DNA from 2 places in the Pseudoalteromonas sp. c7(2019) genome. Region 1 is predicted to be linked to the other one. Evidence: riboswitches for the same ligand, from Rfam matches in the RefSeq annotation. Region 1 holds a riboswitch; the other holds the start of a gene.
The links. A riboswitch is a leader RNA that binds a small molecule or an ion and turns the genes downstream of it on or off. The one in region 1 is predicted to bind lysine.
Positions count from the first base shown of each region.

Region 2: another riboswitch for lysine. It lies ahead of lysC (lysine-sensitive aspartokinase 3); the one in region 1 lies ahead of dapA (4-hydroxy-tetrahydrodipicolinate synthase).

Region 1 covers NZ_WTKS01000011.1:98,181-109,896, forward strand. The annotation lists gene acnB (bifunctional aconitate hydratase 2/2-methylisocitrate dehydratase) at 1-2,041, opposite strand, end outside; gene GQR38_RS13475 (OmpA family protein) at 2,334-3,395, opposite strand; gene GQR38_RS13480 (protein adenylyltransferase SelO family protein) at 3,786-5,195, opposite strand; gene GQR38_RS13485 (DNA-3-methyladenine glycosylase I) at 5,207-5,902, opposite strand; lysine riboswitch at 6,094-6,294, shown strand; gene dapA (4-hydroxy-tetrahydrodipicolinate synthase) at 6,485-7,369, shown strand; gene GQR38_RS13495 (2,3,4,5-tetrahydropyridine-2,6-dicarboxylate N-succinyltransferase) at 7,385-8,125, shown strand; gene GQR38_RS13500 (PLP-dependent decarboxylase) at 8,125-9,330, shown strand; gene GQR38_RS13505 (succinylglutamate desuccinylase/aspartoacylase family protein) at 9,336-10,457, shown strand; gene GQR38_RS13510 (phospholipase A) at 10,673-11,707, shown strand.
Region 2 covers NZ_WTKS01000005.1:44,938-56,653, reverse strand. The annotation lists gene GQR38_RS07315 (peptide-methionine (S)-S-oxide reductase) at 1-65, shown strand, start outside; gene GQR38_RS07310 (DUF4136 domain-containing protein) at 494-1,045, opposite strand; gene GQR38_RS07305 (ATPase) at 1,452-4,226, opposite strand; gene GQR38_RS07300 (hypothetical protein) at 4,223-4,771, opposite strand; gene GQR38_RS07295 (hypothetical protein) at 4,775-6,046, opposite strand; gene nhaD (sodium:proton antiporter NhaD) at 6,269-7,516, shown strand; lysine riboswitch at 7,618-7,790, shown strand; gene lysC (lysine-sensitive aspartokinase 3) at 7,866-9,269, shown strand; gene GQR38_RS07280 (4'-phosphopantetheinyl transferase superfamily protein) at 9,342-10,100, opposite strand; gene GQR38_RS07275 (sodium-dependent transporter) at 10,242-11,564, shown strand; gene GQR38_RS07270 (2-hydroxyacid dehydrogenase) at 11,661-11,716, opposite strand, start outside.

The sequences.
Region 1 (11,716 bases):
CAGGTTCTTTAATCTCAGCTAAATCAATTTCAACGATATGCTTGTACTCTGCATCAGCGTCAGCTTCCATTAGTTCTGGGTTAGCTAACCAATCTTGCATTGCAGTAATACGACGTTCAATCGTACGTACATCGCCGTAACCTTCAGAAATCATCCACTTAAGCATAACAATGTTTGACTCAAGGTATTCAGAGATAGACTCTTTAGATAACTTAACAGTACAACCTGCTGCCGAACGCTCTGCAGATGCATCTGATAATTCAAACGCTTGCTCAACAGTTAGGTGCTCAACGCCTTCAATTTCTAGTACGCGACCAGAGAATTCGTTAATTTTACCTTTTTTCTCAACTGTTAATAAACCTTGTTTGATACCGTAGTAAGGGATTGCATGAACAAGGTCACGTAAAGTGATACCTGGTTGCATTTCGCCTTTAAAACGAACCAAAATAGATTCAGGCATATCAAGTGGCATAACACCTGTTGCTGCTGCGAATGCTACTGCACCCGAACCTGCTGGGAATGAAATACCTAATGGGAAACGTGTATGTGAATCACCACCAGTACCTACGGTATCTGGTAATAACATACGGTTTAACCACGAGTGAATAATACCATCACCTGGACGAAGTGAAACACCGCCACGGTTCATGATGAAATCAGGAAGCGTATGGTGAGTGCTTACATCGATAGGCTTAGGATAAGCTGATGTATGACAGAATGACTGCATTGTTAAATCTGCAGAGAAACCTAAACATGCTAGATCTTTAAGTTCATCACGTGTCATAGGACCTGTTGTATCTTGCGAACCAACAGTTGTCATTTTAGGCTCACAGTACTGACCTGGGCGAATACCTGCAACGTTACATGCTTTACCAACCATTTTTTGCGCTAGTGTGAAGCCTTTATCAGAAACTTCTGTTGCTGTTGGTACTTTAAATGTATCAGTTGCGCCTAAGCCAAGAGATGTACGCGCTTTATCAGTTAAACCACGACCGATGATTAGTGGAATACGACCACCAGCACGAACTTCATCTAAAATCACATCAGATTTAAGCTCAAAAGTAGAAATCACTTTATCAGTACCATGTTGCTTAACAACACCTTCGTACGGATAAATGTCGATTTGCTCGCCCATGTTGAGTTCATCAACATTTAATTCGATTGGTAATGCGCCTGAATCTTCCATTGTGTTGAAGAAGATTGGAGCAATTTTATTACCTAAACATACACCGCCAACACGCTTGTTTGGTACAAACGGGATATCATCGCCCATAAACCAAAGTACAGAGTTAGTTGCAGACTTACGAGAAGAACCCGTACCAACAACATCACCTACGTAAGCAAGTGGTAAACCTTTAGTTTTTAATTCTTCAATCTGAGTAATTGGACCAACTTCGCCCGCTTTATCAGGTGTAATACCATCGCGTTCAATTTTTAGCATTGCTAAAGCATGAAGTGGGATATCTGGACGAGACCATGCATCTGGTGCAGGAGACAAGTCATCAGTATTTGTTTCGCCAGTTACTTTAAATACAGTAACTGAAATCTTTTCAGCAACAGCTGGCTTATTAGTAAACCATTCTGCATTTGCCCAAGACTCAATAATTTGCTTAGCGAATGTATTACCTGCTTTTGCTTTTTCTTCTACATCGTAGAACGCATCAAACATAAGTAATGTATTTGAAAGGCCTTTAACTACGATTGGTGCAAGTGTTTCGTCATCAAGTAGGTCAATCATTGGTGCAATATTGTAACCGCCCAACATTGTACCTAATAATTCTGCCGCTTTTTCTTTAGAAACAAGTGGAGAATTAGTTTCACCTTTAGCTACAGCTGCTAAGAAGCCCGCTTTAATATAAGCAGCATCATCAACACCTGCTGGTATACGCTGAATGAACAAATCTAAAATGAATTCTTCTTCACCTGCAGGTGGATTTTTGATTAATTCAATAAGATCAGCAGTTTGCTGAGCATCTAATGGCGCTGGTACGATACCTAACGCGGCACGTTCTTCTACGTGTTTACGATATTCTTGTAGCACAATATTGCCCTCTTGGTGACGTGAAAGTATCCGGTAGCGCTTCAAGCGCAAATAAGTTACCCAATACTTATAGTATTCTAACGCGTAATTATAAAGCTTTTATGGATAGATGAAAATCCATCCAGTTACGCAACTGATTATACCGATTATAAATACTATGAATAGTGGTTGTAGTAAAAACTATTTTCATGAATACTTGTTAAGTAAGAATCATTACCATTAACCAATATTAATTTATTACAGCCATAAAAAAACCCAGCACTTGGCTGGGTTTTTATTACAAACTATTTAATTAACGTAAAACTTTAACGTTTTTGATAGTTTTGATATGCGCTTCTACACGACGGTTTTCTGCGTTTGCAGCTTTAGTGTTTGCATCATTTTTAAGACGCTCTTCACCTAAACCAACTGTAGTAATACGGTCTTTAGCAATGCCATCAGTAACTAATTGCTTAGCTACTGCATCAGCACGTTTTTTAGATAACCATTTGTTGTAAGTTGCTTTACCTACAGAAGAAGTGTGACCTTCTAAAAGTACTGTTGTATCTGGGTAATCTTTTAAGAATGCAGATACTTTTTCAATATCGTTTAAGTACTGAGTAGATACTGCTGAAGCATTGTTAGGGAAAGTCACTAATAAGCTTACAGTCACTTCTTTATCTTCATATAAAGTACAACCAGTGCCATCAACTGCATCAGTCATAGGTGTGTTAGCACACTTATCATCTGCATCAGGAATGTTGTCGTTGTCGCTATCTGTAGGAGCTACAGCTACTTCAATTACCTTAGGCTCTGGAGCTGGTTTAACTGGCTCTACAGGAGCTGAATTTTGGCCAAATAAGTAGTTAATACCAATTTTAGCGCCTACATCTGTGTAACCACGGTCAAGACCTTGGTATACAGCTGTTTCAGCATTTACAAATAAGCCATCTGTAATGAAATGTTGGTAACCAACACCTGCATTTAAGAATGTATTGTCATCTACTACGTCTATTTCTTTAATACCGAAAAGACCGTAGAAAGGACCGCCATTTAAATGGTAAAGAGCATCAATACCGTAACGCTCGCCATCAATACCGTTGCGGTTGCCAGCAACTTTATCAAAAGCATTAAAATCCATATCTGCATATTCAAGACGTGCGCTCCAGTAATCACTGAAACGGTAACCGGCTTCAACACCCCAGCCAGTTGATTCATTTACATCAAGACCAGCTTGAGCACGCATGTTTTTCCAAGATGCGTCATAATAGTCGCCAAATGCGCCAATGTAGAAACCTTCTTCTTTATCAGCAGCGAATGTAGATGCGCTAGTTGCAGCCAACGCGATTGCAATTGTAAGTGATTTTAATTTCATTGTTTTCTTCCCATTTGAACAATTTTAAATTGTAGCTAATCGATACTAGCTCAATCAGTTTTATATAGACTAACTGAGCCTTTGTTAATCAATACTTAACGAAAAATAAAGTTTATAACTTTTTTCTATGCCTCGTCACAACACACATCCACTTACTATAGGCGAAATTAAAACTTTATTGAAAAATAAATATAGTAGTTTGTTGTAAATTAGTACTTAGCAAGGAATGTAAGAGCAATTAAATTAAATGCACTTATAAATGCAAAGAAATATTGCTTGGCTTTAATTCGGCGCATAATACCACCAGAATTAACATTACCCTAGGTATATGCACATATTTGATTAAAAAATGACTCTTTTTAATCATGTAGTTATACTCAAAGTTAAGTATTAAGTACCACAAAAAGTTTGGTAATCATTATCATTTATCGGTGCAGCCTGAAATTCTGATAATTTTTCACTGTCAGAATACGGGTTACTGGCTATTTTTATAAAGCGCTGTAGTAACTCACTAGACCCTGTAGCGTTATATTGTGCAATTATTTCTTCGATCACATGATTACGCGGTATTACACGAGGATTTGCAGCTCTCATTATTTCATAACTATTATCGTCGGTTAAGCTTACCCACTTAGCTCTCCATTCAATTAGCGACTCTGGTATTACTACTTCTTCTTTTAAGGATTCAGTAAGCGCATCGAAGGTATTGGTGTAATCGAGCTGATTATCTTTTAATAGTGCTAACAACTCTGCGATTAACTCGCCACTACTATTGCAAGATTCATTTAAACCCAGCTTTTGTCCCCACATAGCCGTAAACTCAGTATTAAATTGCTCAGCAAAGCTATTAATGTATGGCGTCATTAACGAAACAGCTTGTTCGTCATCATCGCTGATAAGCGGTATTAAACTCTCAGCTAAACGAGCACAGTTCCAGTTAGCTATATTAGGTTGATTACCAAATGCATACCGACCTTGTTTGTCGATAGAGCTAAATACAGTATCAAAGTCAAAGCTATTCATCATGGCACACGGGCCGTAATCAATGGTTTCTCCGCTTACTAGCGTATTATCGGTATTCATTACTCCGTGAATAAAGCCAACACGCATCCAGCTCACAACTAGCTTAACTTGGTTTTTAATCACAGCGCCTAAAAATGCTAAATAGCGCTGCGATCCTGTATCTGTTATTTCTGGGCAGTGTCGCTCTATAGCTAAATCGGCTAAATTTTTAAGTCCTTCAACATCGCCTTGCGTCGCTAAATATTGAAACGAGCCAACACGAATATGGCTCGTTGCTAAACGAGTCACTATGGCGCCTGCTTGTGGCGGATTACGATAAACCGTTTCACCACTACCAACAACCGCTAAGCAGCGTGTGGTTTTAATGCCTAGTGCATGCATTGCCTCGCTCATTACGTATTCACGAATAGCAGGACCAAGAGCACAACGCCCATCTCCCCCTCTTGAGTAAGGAGTAGCACCAGAGCCTTTTAATTGAATATCCCACAACTGGTTTTTATCATCATTAATAGCGCCCAGTAAATGCGCTCGCCCATCGCCTAAACGTGGTGAAAAATGTCCAAATTGGTGCCCAGAGTAACCAAGTGCTACTGCAGGAATCGCCTGTTTTTCGTTACCGCTAAAAGTGCTAGCACGCAAATCAGCTGCAACGTTAATATTAAACTCTTTTGCTAAGCTCTCGTTCCACAGTAATAACTGAGGAAAGGCAACACTTGCAGGGAAATCTTCTATCGCAAAGTTTTCCGTAATGTCTGTGTATCTTGGCACTAATTTCATGGTAATTCCTATTATTGCTGACTTATACCAACACGGTTGTCACCTACGCCATAAGCAACAATTAAGCTTAACTCTTGCATACTTAAGCCGCTTTGCTTTTGCATTTCGTTAAAAAAGGCTTGGGCTGCATTTAGTGACTTTTTAGTTTGTAAGCCGCCGTCTATAATTTTATGGGCCCGTAAGTAACTCTCTACATCGCGTGATAGTAAAAAAGTATCTTTACCAAGTGCTCGCAGTGCATAAGGCCCTGTATTTCCGCCTAAACGCGCACCATGCTTTTTTAAATACGCCCATAAACCAATAATATCGTCTGTTGGCCAATTAGCGATAAACTGACTAAAACTGCCATGTTCCCCTGCTATTTCGTTGATCATGTAAGCATTTTCGGTAATTGTTTTTACTTTTTTATAGTTACGAACAATTCGCTCATCCGTTGCTTTTTGTTCCAGCATATCGGGTGGCATCATTAATAACTTATCAACGCTAAAATCCCAAAAAACCTCTCTAAAGCCTGGCCACTTATTATTAATGACTGACCAATAAAAGCCACTTTGAAATACTTTTCGAGTAAATTCCTCAAGCCAATCGTCGTCACTTAACGTGCTTAGTTGTTTTTTAGATAGCGGTTTTGCGAGTAATAACTTAAGCATTTTTTCAGAGCCTTTTCGCTCTACCGCTCGCTTATAAATATCGCTAAATTTTTCCATCTGATTAATACCTTACTTCTACTATGGGTCTAGTGTACGAGAAAAGCACCCAATACGTAACCACCCCTCTTTTCGGTGAATTAATCTGTATTTAGTAGCTTGACACCCAGATGGCTAAAATGCTTTAATCGCCGTAATTACCCTATTTAAATTGCACAGGTTTGTAAGTTTTACTCTACAAACAGGTGCAAAGGGCTAGAAGAGGTGCGTTATTCAGGTAGCGTATGTTAGGAGCGCAAACTCCAGTGAGCATACGTGAGGGGAATTAACGCCGAGAAGTAACCACTTTTGCGAGGTGTTTATTTCGGGCGACTAGGTTGAACCCTAGCGACTGTCACCAATAGCTGCTTATAAAAAGCAGCTTATTAGTTTGGTGGAGAGCTTCTGGTCTTAAATATTAAGGCCGTGCGCCCTATTATTTTAAGCCCATTCGCTCTTCGAATTATTAGTTCGAACGACGTTAATGCGGCTCCTTCCATAAAGCTTTTTAACTCTTCGAATAATATCAATTGCATTAAATTAGTTATCGCTAAAATGATCACGTTTTTAATAAAGTTGGTACAAATTATAAGTTCGTGAGAGATGATCAACAACTTCAATTTAAACGACTACTCATTGTGGACCGCGCTCGTAACGCCATTTGATCAACACGGCGATGTTGACTACAACACGTTAACTAAATTGGTTAGCGATCAAGAAGCGGCACATAACGGTATTTTACTACTTGGCAGTACGGGCGAAGGTTTAGCACTAACGCTAAAAGAACAACAAGCCATTGTTGAACACGTATGCCAACTAAAACCAGCAGTACCACTCATGGTTGCTGTGGGCGGTAGTAACTTAAAGCAACAAATTGAGTGGGTTAACTACTGTAATACACTCCCAATTCATAGCTTTTTACTTGGCTCACCGCTTTATGCAAAGCCCGGCGCTATAGGTCAAACTCATTGGTTTGAAAGCCTACTTAATGCAAGTGCTCACCCGTGTATGCTTTATAACGTACCGGGTCGAAGTGCTGTTAGCATTCCAACGGCAACAATTCAAAACTTACAAAATAATAAAAATTTATGGGCGTTAAAAGAAGCGAGCGGCAGCATTGCTCAGTTTGAAGCTTACCGCCAAGCTGCGCCTAATTTAGCTATTTTTAGTGGCGACGATGCGCTGATGCCTTATTTTGCTCAAGCTGGCGCAAAAGGTTTAGTGTCGGTAGCTGCAAATGCATGGCCCGCACAAACTCACGAGTTTGTTAAACGCAGCTTAAGTGGCCAACACCCTAATTTATTTGCCCAGTGGTCAAGCGCTATTAATAGCTTATTTGCTGTCGCAAACCCTATTCCCGTAAAGGTATTGATGCATTTGCAAGGCCGCTTAAGCAGCCCGCAACTTCGTCCACCTTTAACACACCTTGAGTTAACTCAAACCGATTGCATCACAACTGCAAACAACACCATTTTATCTTGGCATTAAATACAGGTTTTTATAATGAGCTGGTTAGAACTATTAAATAATTTAGAATCGGGCGCAGTACGCGCAGCATCACAAAACGAAAGCGGCCAATGGCAAGCTAACGTAGAAGTAAAACAAGGCATTTTGGATGCCTTCAAAAATGGCACTAATACTGAGTTTGCAGGTGGTTTTGTTGATAAACATAACTTAGCTCCGCAAGAATTTAGTACTGACGATGGCGTACGTATGGTGCCGGGTGGCTCTAGTGTTCGCCGTGGTGCTTATGTTGCTAAAGGCACGATTATTATGCCACCAGCGTATGTAAACATTGGTGCATACATCGACGAAGGCACAATGGTAGATAGCCACGCATTAGTTGGCTCGTGTGCACAAGTAGGTAAAAACGTACATTTAAGTGCTGCAGTGCAGCTTGGTGGTGTACTTGAGCCAATTGGTGCAAGCCCAGTAGTTGTAGAAGACGACGCCTTTATTGGCGCTGGCTGTATTATTGTTGAAGGTGTAGTTATTAAAAAAGGTGCAGTACTTGCCCCAGGCGTGCGTTTATCAGCAACTATTCCGGTATACGACTGCGTAAACGAGCGCCAACTTGATAAAGGCGAGCCAATCCCAGAATATGCCATTGTAATACCAGGCTCTCGCCCTGCGTCAAACGAGTGGGCGCGCGAGCAAGGCTTAAGCATGTCGTGTGCGTTAATAGTTAAATACCGCGACGAAAAAAGCGATGCATCATTATTGCTTGAAGAGGTTTTACGATAATGAGCTTTTTGAGCACGCCTATCAAAACCGCTGTAAATACAATTACACAACAACTTGATACACCTTTTTTTGTTTACGACCTAGATCAACTAAACGCGCATCTTGCACGTTTAGTTGCGCAAACCGATGTAAAACTGTGGTACGCGGTAAAAGCAAATCCACTGTCTAAAATTATTCAAAGCTTAGACAGCGCTGGCTTTAATTTTGACGTAGCAAGTAAAGGTGAGCTTGAGCAAGTGCTAGCACAAGGTATTAGCTCACAGCGCGTGCTCAACACAGGGCCTGCAAAAAGCCCTAAACAAATTAAACACTTTATTGAGCGCGGAGTACGTATATTCGTAGCCGAAAGCCTCAATCAAGTACGTTGGTTAAACCAACAAGCGCAACTACAAAATACGCAGTTACAAGTATTACTGCGAGTGCAATTACGCTGGCCTGAAGGTGAAAAAAACCCACTGGGCGGCGACAGCCTTACGCCGTTTGGTTTGGGTTGTGATGAGTGGCAAGCACTCAATGTAACCGACTACCCTACACTTAAGTTTGACGGCTTACATATTTTTCAGTGGGGCAACATGCTTAGCACGCAAAAGCTAAGCGAATTGTGGTCACAAATGATTGCACCACTTAGCCAACTTGCCAGCGATTTAAACATCAATCTTAAAGTTTTAGATTTAGGTGGCGGTTTAGGTATTCCTTATACACAAAATGAAGCAACGCTTGATTGGGATGACTTAATAGCTGCGCTCGCTAAAATTAAAAATGATGCGGGTGTAGAAGAATTATGGATGGAACTTGGTCGCTATGCCGTTGGCGAATGCGGTCATTACGCAAACCCAGTAGTAGAGCGCAAACAAAACTACAATCAAGAACAAGTAATTTTAAGCGGCGGTATAAATCACTTATTACGCCCTGCTGTTACCAGCCAAGATTTTCCTGCTGCGTTACTGCGTGAATCCAGTGCTAAAATTCAAGCGGTCACTTTATACGGCCCGCTTTGTACAGCGCTTGATTGCTTAGGTGAGCATAACCTGCCAAGCGATTTAAATGAGCATGACTGGCTAGTGTTTAGCCAATGCGGTGCTTACGGCTTTACCGAAAGTATGCCGTATTTTTTATGCCACGAGCTCGCCGGCGAGTATACATTGCAAAACGGTGAACTTACCTGTGTTCGCCAAGCCGAAAATGCCAGCCACTACTTAAGGTAATAAGCATGAGTAATACAACACACATCAGCCAAGAGAACATTGTAGTAGGGGAAGTTGCAAACGGCTTACCGCTTACAATTCCGGTGTATCGTTTAAAAGGCGATGGCACAGGGCCTAGTGTTTATGTTCAGGCCAATATGCATGGCGCTGAAGTGCAAGGTAACGCAGTTATTTTTCAGCTACTTGAGCAATTAAAACACCTAAACCTTAATGGCGATATTACATTAGTACCTTATGCTAACCCAATTGGTTGTAATCAAAAATCTGGCGAGTTTACCCTTGGCAGGTTCGATCCGATTACGGGCACTAATTGGAATCGCATGTATCACTACAATAAAAATTTAGTGGCACAGTTTGCACAGAATCATACTCAGTATGATGACGCCACATTAAAAAGTAACTTCAAACAGGCGCTTATTGAAGAAGTAGACAACAAACTTAACGGCCCTGCTTATTTACTTAATACGGGTAAACGCATTGCGCTTAACCTACAAAAGCTTGCTCATCAAGCTGATATAGTACTCGATTTACACACAGGTCCTATTTCAAGCAAACATTTGTACTGCCCAACCTATGCAACCGACAGCGCACGTTACTTTAATATTGAACATGTACTGCTTATTCCTAGTGATTTTGACGGTGCAATGGATGAAGCTAACTTTTGCCCATGGTGGCATTTAAGTGATGCACTTAGTGGGCAAGGTCGCGAATTATCAATACCTGTAGAAGCATTTACTGTAGAGCTAGGCAGCCAAGAAAAAATAGACTTAAAAGAAGCACTAAACGATGCTAACAGCATTTTAAGTTACTTAAATCACAAAGGCGTACTGCAAAACGCGCCGCATACGCCAGCTAATATCACTCGCTATGCATGTAATTTAAATGACTACTTTGCTTATTACGCCCCTATTGGCGGCATGGTTGAATACATAGCCCCGCTTGGCGGACACATTAAAGCCGGTGAGCCTATTGCCAATATTTTGCGAATGGAGCGCTACTTAAGCGAGCAACCACTGCAAACACTTACTCTCGATTGCGATGCAATTGCCATTTTGCACTTTGCCTCAGCGAGTGTTAACCAAGGCACCGAGCTTTATAAGTTTTTTACTAACGTATTTGAGCTTTAGCTCACCCTTCTCATTGCGTGAGAGCACATTAACTAAAATAGTTAATGTGCATTAAAAAAGCGGCTTAGGCCGCTTTTTTTCTGATCTATATTTACTTTGTATACGTAGTGAACTTGTTATAAATACAAATTCAGTAAAAGTTCACCGTTACATATGTAAAAAGACGTTATAATTAAATTAACGCATACAACAACCCAAACTCACAAGGAATTACAATGAGCTGGCGCCACTGGATCACACTTTCTGCCTTAATAAGTACAGCTACCTTCGCACAAGAAGAAGTTGCTACAAATGAGCAAGACAACGACATCGAACTTGTAAAGCAGTGTATTTTAAATGAGGTAATTGGCGGAGATGGTAAACAAACATTAGACGATCTTCGTAAAAAGTGTTCAGCTCTTGAAGAAAACAAACAACTTACCGCGCTTGATAAACGCCAAGCTCGTGAAGAAGTTGGTAAAAAAAATAGAAATGTAATTACTCCACATAAGCGTAACTATATTTTACCTCTTTCGTACGTATCACACCCAAACGATCGCCCATTTGATGGCTTTGATGCACTAACCGACGATAACGACGGTGAACCGCTCGACAACTTAGAAGCAAAATACCAGCTATCGATAAAAGTGCCTCTTTACGATGATTTTTCGGATAAAGACCAAGCCATATTTTTTGGCTTTACACTGCAATCATATTGGCAGATTTATAACTCAGAAATTTCTTCTCCATTTCGTGAAACCAACTACGAACCAGAGATATTTTGGATAAATTACCTCGACCCAGAAAACGTATTATGGGGCGACGAAATGGCAATCGCATTAGGTATTTCGCATCAATCAAATGGTCGAAGCCAACCAAACTCACGTTCGTGGAACCGTATTTATGCAGACTTTATCTGGGAAAACAGAGGCTTTGTTTTTAGCTTTAAACCTTGGTACCGAATAGCTGAGGACGAAAAAGAAGATATTTTAGAAGCTAAGGGCGATGACAACCCAGACATATATAAATACATGGGTTACTTTGAGTTTAGCGGCGCGTATCGTTTTCATGACCATGAATTTAGCTTTATGACACGTAACAACTTAAATTCAGATAATCGTGGTGCAATTCAACTCGACTGGTCGTTTCCTTTATGGGGCCGCGTTCGTGGTTATGCACAATACTTTAACGGTTATGGCGAAAGCTTAATTGATTACAATGCGGATGTAGAACGTATTGGTGTAGGTATATTATTAACCGATCTGCTGTAATACTTCCCT
Region 2 (11,716 bases), on a different contig from region 1:
TAACTAATCATCCTGATGATTACTGCCATATACCGCTTGAGTTACTGCATAAGTATAAATCGTAAATTTAACGCGGTGTTTTTGTAGACGTGCAGCTTGCTGACGTGACGAGCGCAGCTCGTAATTTAAGATGGAATATAGCGATATAAAGTAATTAGAAGCTATCGCTTCTCGCGTAAGCAAGCTTAGCGCCTACGGGTAAAGTTTGACGCGGTGTTTTTGTAGACGTGCAGCTTGCTGACGTGACGAGCGCAGCTCGTAATTTAAGATGGAATATAGCGCTATAAAGTAATTAGAAGCTGTCGCTTCTCGCGCAAGCAAGCTTAGCGCCTACAGGTAAAGTTTGACGCGGTGTTTTTTGTAGACGTGCAGCTTGCTGACGTGACGAGCGCAGCTCGTAATAACTTTATTTTAAAAGTTCCAAAAATACACACCCACAAAAAAGCTCACGTACTGTGAGCTCTTTTAAAACTTACTTATAGCTAATTTTAACTTACTGCTGCTTTTGCGGCGGGAAGTTACTTAAAATTTCGCTCACTGTTTTATTAATTGATGCTTCACGTTGTTCTGGCGATTGATTTTTCTTTAATCGACCTTCTTTTGCGCCGCGCCATACTAGCTGGTTAGATTCACGATCCACAATATCAATAATCAGTGTACCCACTTCGTATTCACGCGCGGTTGTATCTTTTTGAAAACCACTTCCCCAGTAACCCCAATTATGGCGGTAACCCGTGTTAAACGTGTCTATTTCAAGCTCTTTATCAACCGATGCATGATAGTTAACAAGTACATCAGCTTGCGCTGCATCAACTAAGCTCATACCTAATGTTTGGCTCAGCTCTGCGTTTACGGCAGTGCGAACACGTTTTTCCATAAGGCCATTTATTTGATAGTTATTTGTGTCTTTAGTTAGGCTGGCGTTTTCTACCCAAGCAAATGTTTTAAAATTACTAAAGTTAGCTGATTTATCGTAATCCCAATCTGGGGTTTGTGTACAGGCTGTAAGAAGTGCTAGCGCTGCAACAATAAGTATATTTTTCATTACGTTTGCTCCAATAAAATGCATTAATTTAAAATAACACACATAGTTTAAATGTGTATTATTTAAACGTCCTAAATATTAGTCTAATTGTCAGGGCGTGTTGACCTTTCGTGGTTGAATTTGCAGCAGTATGTTTGGTATTTGGGCAAGGCAGAGCCTATGTAGTGTGGTTATTCCCCATAAATAGTTGATAACGCAGCATAAATGCCAAACATGCGCTGCCCGAAGGGTTCTGCCTAGGGGCAATTAACTCTTTGTTGCTCGGTTTTTACTTAGCCCACTAGGTTACAAACCTCACGCCGCGATTAAATTGCCCCTAAATTGAACAAATTTCAATCCACAAAGGTCAACACGCCCTAAGGCTGAATGACTAATTAACCTCTGTTAATTAGTCATCAGTAAAAGTTTAATGTTCAACTTCAATCCAATCTTTTTCATCTACCCAGTTTTGTGCACCGTCTTTTACCGAGCGAATAGGCACAATGTAGTCACAACTTATTTGTGGCTTAACTGAGGCAAATATAGGAACAAAACCAAAGCTTAGTGCGGTTTCTATAATTGCTTTTTGATTTTGTGGGTCAATGTCGGCCGCTTCATCTATATAAATAGGTATACGGTATAGGTTTTGTTCCTGGTCACTCAATAAGTAACGAATAAACAACATGCCACACAATAACTTAATCGTAATACGTGTGCCGTTTGAACCCGCCGAATCTATTTTTTCAAAGTGCTCTGTTTCACCTGCGCGGTTAACCACTTCAAATCGAATATCAAATAAATCGGTAAGTGTTAAACCCGCTTTATCTGAGGCGAGTTTAATTAAGTGATCTTTCGCTTCGTTTACCGCACTTTCGCTGTACGGTTCTTGGCTCAGTAAATCTAGGGTGTCGCCTTGCTCAAACTGATGCGACGTGCTGATAATGGTATCAATACTATCAACCAGCATTTTGCGCGGTATGACGTTAATTTTAAACGCTTGCAGGTTTGAAATACGGTGCTGGCTTATGCCTTTATTAAAGCTGTTCATTTCGCGGCGAAGGCGGTCTAAATCTTCTCGCAAGCCTTTAATAGTTGCGGCCACTTCAGTAAGCGCAACGCGTGCTTGGCGCTCAACAGCATCGCGTTCGTTATCAATATTATGAAAGGCGCTTATTAGCTTTTGGTATTTAGTATATTCGTCGTTTTCGTTGTCGAATTTAGTAATACCCGCGTTATATACATGCAAATAGGTGTTGCGCACGTTTATGTCAAAATTACGCAGCTCTTGGCAGTCTTTATTAAAGTGATGAACAAGATCGCTTAAGTTATCAAAGTCGACTGTAATATCAATCATGTATGGAGTTACTTTACCGCTGTATAAATCAAGCGTGTGGTCAATTCGCTCGCTTTTAACTTGGCGCAGACGCTCAGTTTGGCGATTAATTTGCTCTTGTTTCGATTTAATTAACGAGCGACGATCGGCAATTGAGCCACTATTTTTTTGAATATCTTGCAGGTAGTCGTCAACTTGTTCGCGCTCAGCTAATAATTGCTCTTTTAGCATGGCTTGCGCTTCAACCGACTGCTGCATTACCTCAAACTGCTCTAAGCGTTTTAGGGCGCTCTCTGCGCTCATAAGCTCATCGTATAACGCGTCTTTTTCTTTTTGCTTGTCGGCAACGTTTGCAGCAACATCGCGCTGTTGCTTAAACTCTTTAAGTGAATGCTCAAGTGCACTGAGCTGAGCGGTTAATTGCTCTTTGTTTTCGCCGCTTTGCATTTGCACAGGCGAGAGCTTTTTAAGCTTAATGCTCGCACCTGGTAGTGTTAATACGCCGCCTTTAACGTTTTCACTTAACAGCGATAAAAATTCCCCAAACGCATCTTCGTCATCAATGGTTATATCGCCATTAGTGGTGGTTGCAAACGAGAGAATATCTGGGTTTAAAATCCGCGATATTTCTTCTACTTCTTTTAACGAGAGGTCTTCGCGCATACGGGTAAACAAATTAAACTCAAGGTTTTTAAGTTGCAGCTTTAAGCTCTTAATTTGTTTTTGTGTTTCGCTAATCCGGTAGTCAAGCGTATGTAGGCTTTGTCCTTGTGCGCTGGTTATAGAGTGTGAAAGCGACTCGTAATCTTGCTTTAACTGAGTCAGGCTGGTTTTAAGCGTGGCTTTATTTACCAGTTCAAATTCGCTTTTAAGCGCATCGTAATCTAAAAACCACTGCTCAATTTGAGTTTGTCTACGCTCTATATCACGCGATTGCTGTACGTATAGGCTTTGCTTTTGCTCAAACTCGTGTTTTTCGTGCTCTATATCTTCAAGCGCTATACCCAGCTCATTAAGTTGCGATTCTTGATAGGTATCAAAATCAATCAGTGCTTGGTCAATTTTAGGCGCATACGCGGCTAATTTACCTTTAAGCACGGTTTGGTTTTCAAGCATTGATTCAAGCGCGGCTATTGGCTCTTGCATTGACTCAAGGGCTTTTAATTCGCGTTTTGAGCGATTTACTTTATCAAACGAGCGACGCCATACTTCATAAAAATCGACCTTAGAGTTCGACATATGGCGTTCAAACACGCGTAGCATAAAGCGTTTTACGTCGCTTGCGCCTAATTTGTGTAAATTAAGAATACGTCTAAATATTTCTTTATAAATAGAGGAGTCTTGCACATTATTGAGCGGGATCATTTTTAAGTTAATGTCGCCGTCAAAAGGCGTTGCGCCGCCAGTAAGTAGTGCGTTTAGCTCTTGTGCTTTAAGCTCAATAGGGTTGTAGTTAAGCGATTTTAAATGGTTGAACAGCTTGGTAAATTTAATAATAGTTTTACCTTGCGTGTACTGCTCTAAATCAAGCTTTCCTTGGTAACAAAAGTACTGATGCGCGTAACCGGCAATTTTACCAAGTCCTGCAACACCTATTACTACCGAGCCATGAGGCAAGTTAGCTTCTAGTAAAATGTACGACTGATCGGATGAAAAATAAAACTTTCGGGTTTCATCTAAATCGTGTCCGTCCCATTCTGTTAAGCGCAAATCGTTAATAAGCGGAAACTGCAGGGCGTTAATAACCGAGCTTTTACCTGTGTTATTGGGCGCGCAAATAGAGCTGCTTTTATCAAGCGGGATCACACATTTTGCATAGCCTGCGGTGTTAAGTAGGGCGAGTTTACTTAGTCCGTATAGATTTTTCATTCCTCGTCCTCTGTAATATAGGTTTCTTCGTTTACTTCCATGAGTGCATCTATGTAGCGGTGAATTGGCGCTTGTAGCATAAAGCCGCCTTCTACTTCGCGGGCTAAACCTAAGCGCACCATGCGCAGGTAAACGTCTTTGCGCAAATCAGATCCTGAAAATATCTCAAGCTGATCAAACAAATGTTTGTTAATTTGCACCAGCGTTTGCATAAGCTCTAAATCGTTTACGTCGTCAAACAATGCGCGCATAGGGTCTTTACCCGTATTGGCGTAGTGCTCAATTAAAATGTAAATGGTGAGCGCGATAGCGCGAGATATTTTGCCCATATTGGGTGTGCTTTCGTCGCTACCAAAGTAATAAAAGCCACGGCTGTCGCGTTTTAAATCGTTACCTAAAGCGGTAAATAGGGCGGTGTAGTCTTCTATGTGTTGGTCAAGCTCTTGCCACATTACGTTGTCTTGCTCACAAATGTGATAACCCGCTACTAATTTTTTATTAATGGCTTGTAGATGGGTTAGCTCGTCTAAGTTTATGTGTGTCATGGTTTATTTACCTGCCTTTGAATCTGGCTGAGGCTCTGAATTAAATGGATATAAAGAAAAGTGCTGACCGGCAATTTTTACGCGGGCTTTTTCATCGCTTTGAATTATTTTAATATCGCTGTCGCTGACTAATTTTTGATACAAAAATAGCATTTCGTCGGCATCGAGATTTGGGTAGCTTTCGTCTAAAAATTGCAGCAAGGGCTGCGGCTTTTTGCGTTTTTTATTAAAGCGCTTAGCAAAGCTGGTTTTAACATCGTTGTAGTCAGGAATATTAGGCGTAACAAATGCAGGCACGTCTTGTTGATCTGGCAATTGGTATTCTTCGTGTTCAAATTCAACCAAGCTTGCCATGTAAGCCACAATATGGCGCTGCTGACCAAGCGAATATCGCTGCGCGTCGCTCACAAAATGTGGCTGTACAGCACTTAGCATGTTGTCTACGCCATTTTTGCGCACAAGCCCAAGTACTTTGGCTGCTTGGCGAGTAATTAAGTTATTACGGCGTAACTCTTCGCGCAGCGGCATAAGCATGTCGGCACTTTTACGTAAGCTTTCTCTACCCACTAAATGCATTTCGAGTATACGGGTACGTAATTGCTCCAGCATGCGTTTGTCGGTATACGCTTTACCTGAGCGCTCAATGTGCAGTATTTGCTTACTTATTTGCTCTTCAATGAGGGTAAAACACGCATGAAATTCACCACGAATATCAACCATTTCAAGCATTGGCTCTATGTATTCGTCAAACGCTTCTATTACCGCTTTATAACGCTTTTGCAGCGATTGCACCGCATTATTAGATTTAGCTTGTTCAACAATATTTAAAATAGCGTTTTCGTTGTGCGTATAGAGCTTCATTATTTTACGCACCCGATCATCCATAATGCGGCTGTAGCGGCGTAAATCGTCAAAGTCTTCTATTTCGCCAGCGTTATCTAGGCGGTTACCTAAACGTGCTAGGTCGTCTACTAATACGCTAATTTCTTGCGCTAAGCCTAAATGCTCTTCTTGCAGTAAAAACGTAGCAAAATCGGCAATGGCACGATTTATTTCAAGCTGAGAAGATTTAGCCAGTGAAATTAAAATATCTTGGTTTAACAAACGATTTGTTTCTTTATAAATGCGTTCGTTTGACCACGTAGGCTGCTTTTGCTTAATCGCGTTTTGTACGTCTTTTAGGCTAAAGTCAGCCATTTTAAAACGTTTAAATAATAGCGCTAATACACCCCAATGTTCGGTTATGGTGTTTAGCAGCTTTTTAGCTGGGATCATAAGAGGTTACAACATCCTAGTATTTTATTATTGAGTTCTTTTAGAAGACTCATTATTACGTATTTTTAATTAACCTTGTCTGTATATAGTATTCGTTTTTAAGACCATTTAATAATAGTTTTTGCATAGAGGCAGTGCTAAAATTCGCGCCGAAAATAGGCACATGAAATGGAATGTTATTTGTGTGTTCTTTAAAACTATATCAAAGGTTGTTTAACTACCATGGTTTCCTCGATTATTCTAACCCTGATAGCGATTGCATTTTTACTGATCGTTATAGAAGATATAATCCATGTCAATAAAGCTAAAACCACGCTGTTTTTTGGTACGCTTTGCTGGATTCTTCTTTTTATATACCCTCTACACGGGCAAAGCCCCGATACGATTCAACACCTTTTAAATGAAAATATTTTAGAAATTGCCTCGTTATGGCTATTTTTAATGGCTGCAATGACCTTTGTAGCGTATTTAAATTCAAAGGGGTTTATAGAAAATATTGTGCACCGCGTTATGCCAAAAAGTATTAGCGAAAAAAAGCTCATGTTTTTGGTGGGTGGTTTTGCGTTTTTGTTTTCGTCGATTTCAGATAACGTAACAGCGACGCTTATATCGCTCGCGGTTGTTATGTCGTTAAAACTTGAACCTAAAAAACTCATTAAATACGCCACGCTTATTGTGTTTGGGGTTAACTCAGGTGGGGTATCGCTAATAACAGGTGACGTAACCACACTAATGATATTTTTAGATGGCAAAGTAACCATTGCTCATTTATTACTACTTATAGCGCCAGCACTTGCAAGCGTTATGCTGCTAGCCGCGTTACTATCTATCGGTATGAAAGGGCGTGTTGAGTTTGCTGGTGCAGGTAAAACCCGCATTGAAAAAACCGACATTACCATCGCTGTTATATTTTTATCTACCGTAGTGAGCACACTTATGCTGAGTGTAGTTTACAGCGTACCGCCTTTATTAACCTTCTTGTTTGGCTTATCAGTGATGTTTTTAGTAGCGCAATTTTTAATGCGCAAAAAAGACATTAACAAAGACATAATCGATTTTGTTCGCGATATAGAATACGACACATTATTGTTTTTTGTAGGTGTACTTTTACTTGTAGGCGCACTTAAAGAAATTGGTATGCTAAGTAAATTTACCGACCTATACACGGTAATGGCACCTGAGTACGCAAACTACTTAATGGGCATATTATCAGCAGGGGTCGATAACGTACCGCTTACTGCTGCTTTATTAAAAGCCGATATAGTAATGAGCCAACAACACTGGTTGTCGTTTACTTATGCAACGGGCGTGGGCGGTTCAATGCTGATCATTGGGTCGGCTGCGGGTATTATTGCCATGAGCAAAGTTAAAGCGCTTACCTTTATGAGCTACTTGCGTTTATCGCTGCATTTATTAATTTGCTACACCGTAGGTTATGCAGGCTCTTATTACATGGGCAGTTTTATTTAACGCATAAATTATTAAATGCTTGACAGCTAGACGTCTAAACGATAACTTTCAAAGCCCCGCTACTTAGTGGGGTTTTGTTTTATTAGCCACTGGTTAATAAAGCATTCAGAAGAGGTGCGATACTTAGGTACTTAATGTTAGGCGACGAAAGCCAATGATCATTAAGGAGGGAAGTACTCGCCGAGGAAAATAATGGTACGTCGTCATTATTTTTCGGTTTATGGGGCTGAATCCTCAAAACTGTCACCAATATAGGTGGAGAGCTTCTGGCAGTGGACTTATCTTTAAGCATTCCTTTGCCAAGTTCTTCTTGTTTTATTGCGGTTTGGATACCGCGAAAGGAGACTAAATGACTACCCAATCAGCGCCACAAACAGTACTTCAAACAGAGTTAAGCGCAAAATCAGATTACATCGTTGCCAAATTTGGCGGAACCAGTGTTGCCAACTTTGAAGCGATGAGTCGCTGTAGCGAAATTATTGTTGCAGATAAAAGCGTACGTATTGTTGCCGTGAGCGCTAGTGCCGGCGTAACTAACCACTTAGTTGCACTGTGCAAACCAAGTATTACCTCAAGTGAGCGCCAAGAACACATAAACGGTGTGCTTGCTATTCAACAAACTATTTTAGATGAGTTATCGCTAGATGCCGATTTAGCGGTTGGCTTTAACGAAACCCTAAAAGCATTTCAAACATTGGCTCAAGAGTCACTAACAACCGATCAGCAACACGATGAGCTACTTAGCTTTGGTGAGCGTTTATCGTCGTATTTGTTTGCTCAGGTGCTGCGTTTACAAGGTTTAAACGCCGATCGCTTTGATGTGCGCAAGGTGCTTAAAACCGACAGCCAATTTGGTAAAGCAACGCCTAATGTTGCGGCCACAGCGCAAGCCGCTAAAGAATTTTTAATCCCGTTATTAGATAAGCAAGTAATTGTTACTCAGGGCTTTATTGGCAGTGACGAGTACGGCCAAACCACAACGCTAGGACGAGGTGGTTCAGACTACAGTGCTGCACTTTTAGCTGAAGCAATTAACGCTAAAAGCGTGCATATTTGGACCGACGTAGTGGGCATTTTTAGCACCGACCCGCGTTTGTGCGCAAAAGCGACGCCTATTGCACGTTTAAGCTTTGACGAAGCCGCTGAAATGGCGACCTTTGGCGCAAAAGTATTGCACCCAGCAACTATTTTACCAGCGAGCCGTAGCCACATTAATGTATTTGTAGGCTCTAGCCGCGAGCCAGAGCGTGGCGGTACATGGATTGAGCGCGAAAAATCGCAGCAACCAGGTATACGCGCAGTAACGCAACGTAAAAACCAAATATTGCTTACGCTTAAAAGCCCAGAAATGCTCCTAGCAAGCGGCTTTTTAGCACGCGTATTTACACTATTAAGTGAATACAATATATCGGTCGATTTGGTAACTACATCAGAAATCAGCGTAGCTATAACCCTTGATAACGCGCAAAACGCATCGCGCCCAGAGCTCGATCAAGAATGCCTAGATAAGCTTGCAGAGTTTTGCCATGTTTCGGTAGAAAACAACCTAACATTGGTGGCACTTATTGGCTCTGAGATTCAATTACGCCAACACGAAATGAACTTAATGAGTGTACTAAAAGACTTTAACATTCGATTAATTTGTCACGGTGCTAGTAAGCACAACCTGTGCTTTTTAGTTGAGCAAACTGAGTCAGATAACGTAGTACAGTCTATTCATAGCCGTTTATTAGAAAATGATTTTGCTGCGTAAATAACCGTTATTCAGGAAAATCACCTAGTAAAATTACCTAGTAAAATCAGTTGATAAAGTCACTTAATAAAGTTACTTAACAAAATCGGTTAATAAAAAGCATCGCCAGTCGATGCTTTTTTTATGCACCACACTTACATCAAAGCAAACATTGCTGTCACTGCTATCAGCTACAGTAACGCGATTACTGCTAGCACTCAGCTTTGCACTATGTAATTCGTCAAACACATTGGGGCTAAGTAATTTTGCAATAGGGCGGCTGGTGGCTTTAGCAAGTGACTCTTTTAATGTCCAAATTCTAAAAAACGTATCTGCTTGGGCTTGGGTATTAGTGGGCTCGGTAATAAGTGTAATTTCATCATTATGATAAAAATGCTTAGCGAGCTTTTCAAACGGGCGCTTTAGGCTTACTTTTTCAATATCAAAACCAAACTCACTTTTATCAAGATTTAGCGCTACGCCAACCAAACCATGCGAGTGCGAAATACAGGTATTAATAACATCATCACCCACGTGTATTTGCAGTTTTGAGCTTGCCTCGTCAAATTCTGTACTCATTTTATTAAGCGCTACGTGCGCATATTGCGGCTGCGCTATTTTAATAAGGTGTTTTAACAATAACCGCGTAGCTAAATACTCTTGCTTAGCTTGCGGACTTTTACGGCGGTTTATAATAGTTAACTCAAATGGGCTTAAGCAATCGGGCAAATTAAAGTCACTAAGCTCAAGTGTTTTAGCATTAAATAATAAAATACTGTTACTCGCTAAAGACAAGTTTGCCAATTGAGTTGAAGTAATACTCAAGGCATTTTTAAAATAGTGTTCAGTCATAAAAGCCCTAAAGCAAAAGAAGTCGCTGATATTGTGAGCGGTTAACGCCACTAATAAAGGCTGGGTACAATTTTATTACTCAGCTGGCATGAAATATGGTTTAATTCACAATAATCAAAATAATAACAGATTTGTAGATGTATGGCACAAGTGCGTGATGGGTTTCAAAGCCGACTTGGTTTTGTTTTAGCCGCTGCTGGCGCAGCAGTGGGTTTAGGTAATATTTGGGGTTTTCCTACGCAAGCGGCCAACCATGGCGGCGGTGCATTTTTACTGGTTTATTTTATTGTTATATTTTTACTTGCGCTTCCTGCGCTGTATACCGAACTTTATTTAGGTCACAAAGCACAAGCTAATCCTGTAAAAGCATTGGGCGATGCATGGCAAAACACTAACCGTAAGGTTGGTGCTGCGGCAGGTTATATAGGCCTTGCGGGCGCAGTTGTTATGCTAAGTTTTTATTCAATAGTGGCAGGGTGGATGCTTTCGTACGCTATTGAACCCATAACAACCTTTTTTGGGTTTACAGGCGCAAGCGAATTTTTACATAGCGACTCAGTGCTGCGTAATTTTGTATTTACGCCGCTTATGCTTATTTTAACTGCCAGTATTATTTTAAAAGGGGTTAAGTCAGGAATCGAAACTTGGTCGCGCCGTTTAATGCCACTGCTACTCGTATTGCTTGTTGGTTTAATTGCCTACATTGCAACACTCGATGGCGCAAGCGAAGGCTTTGCCGCGTATTTAATTCCTGATTTTAGCCAAATACTCGACCCTAATTTAATTATTGCTGCAATGGGGCAAGCGTTCTTTTCGCTCTCGTTAGGTGTGGGCTGTATGATGATTTACGGCTCGTATTTACAGCCAGATGCTAATTTACCAAAGCTCACCGCAGGTGTTGCACTACTTGATACTGGCGTTGCTTTTTTAGCGGGGTTACTCATTATACCTGCTATTTATGTGGCGCAGCACAACGGTGTAGAGGTATTTAGTGGTGGTAAACTGATTGGCGAAGGGCAGCTTATTTTTGCTATTTTACCTGAGCTATTTAGCACCATGGGCGAAATTGGCTTATTAGTCGGTTTATTATTTTTTGTATTAATGTCTATCGCATCGGTTACGTCAACTATATCGACCACCGAAATTCCGGTAGCGTTTTTAGTAGAAAACCACAACGTTAGCCGCACCAAAGCAACATGGGCGGTAAGCGCTGTTGTACTTGTGTGTGCAAGCGCAATTATACTAAATTTTGATTGGTTATTTGGCTTAGTCATTATGCTATTTACCCAATACCAATTACCGCTTATGGGTTTATTTTACTTTATTACGGTAGGTTGGATGTGGCAGCGTGGTAATAAATTACATCAAGCAACAACCGGTGTACATTACTGGTTTGCTCAGTATATTCGTTTTGTTTGCCCAATATTAATGACCTTGGTATTTGCAAACGTTGCCTTTGGTTAATTTTATTTAAACCCTAAAAATAGATTAATAAAGCGAAGTGAGTTTAAAACACACTTCGCTTTTTTTGTGCCTAAAATTTAGGTATAGCCAAGAACTTTATAAAACCTCATTAGTCAGAGGCCTACCTTCATTTACTTCAAGCGCGTTAAGTA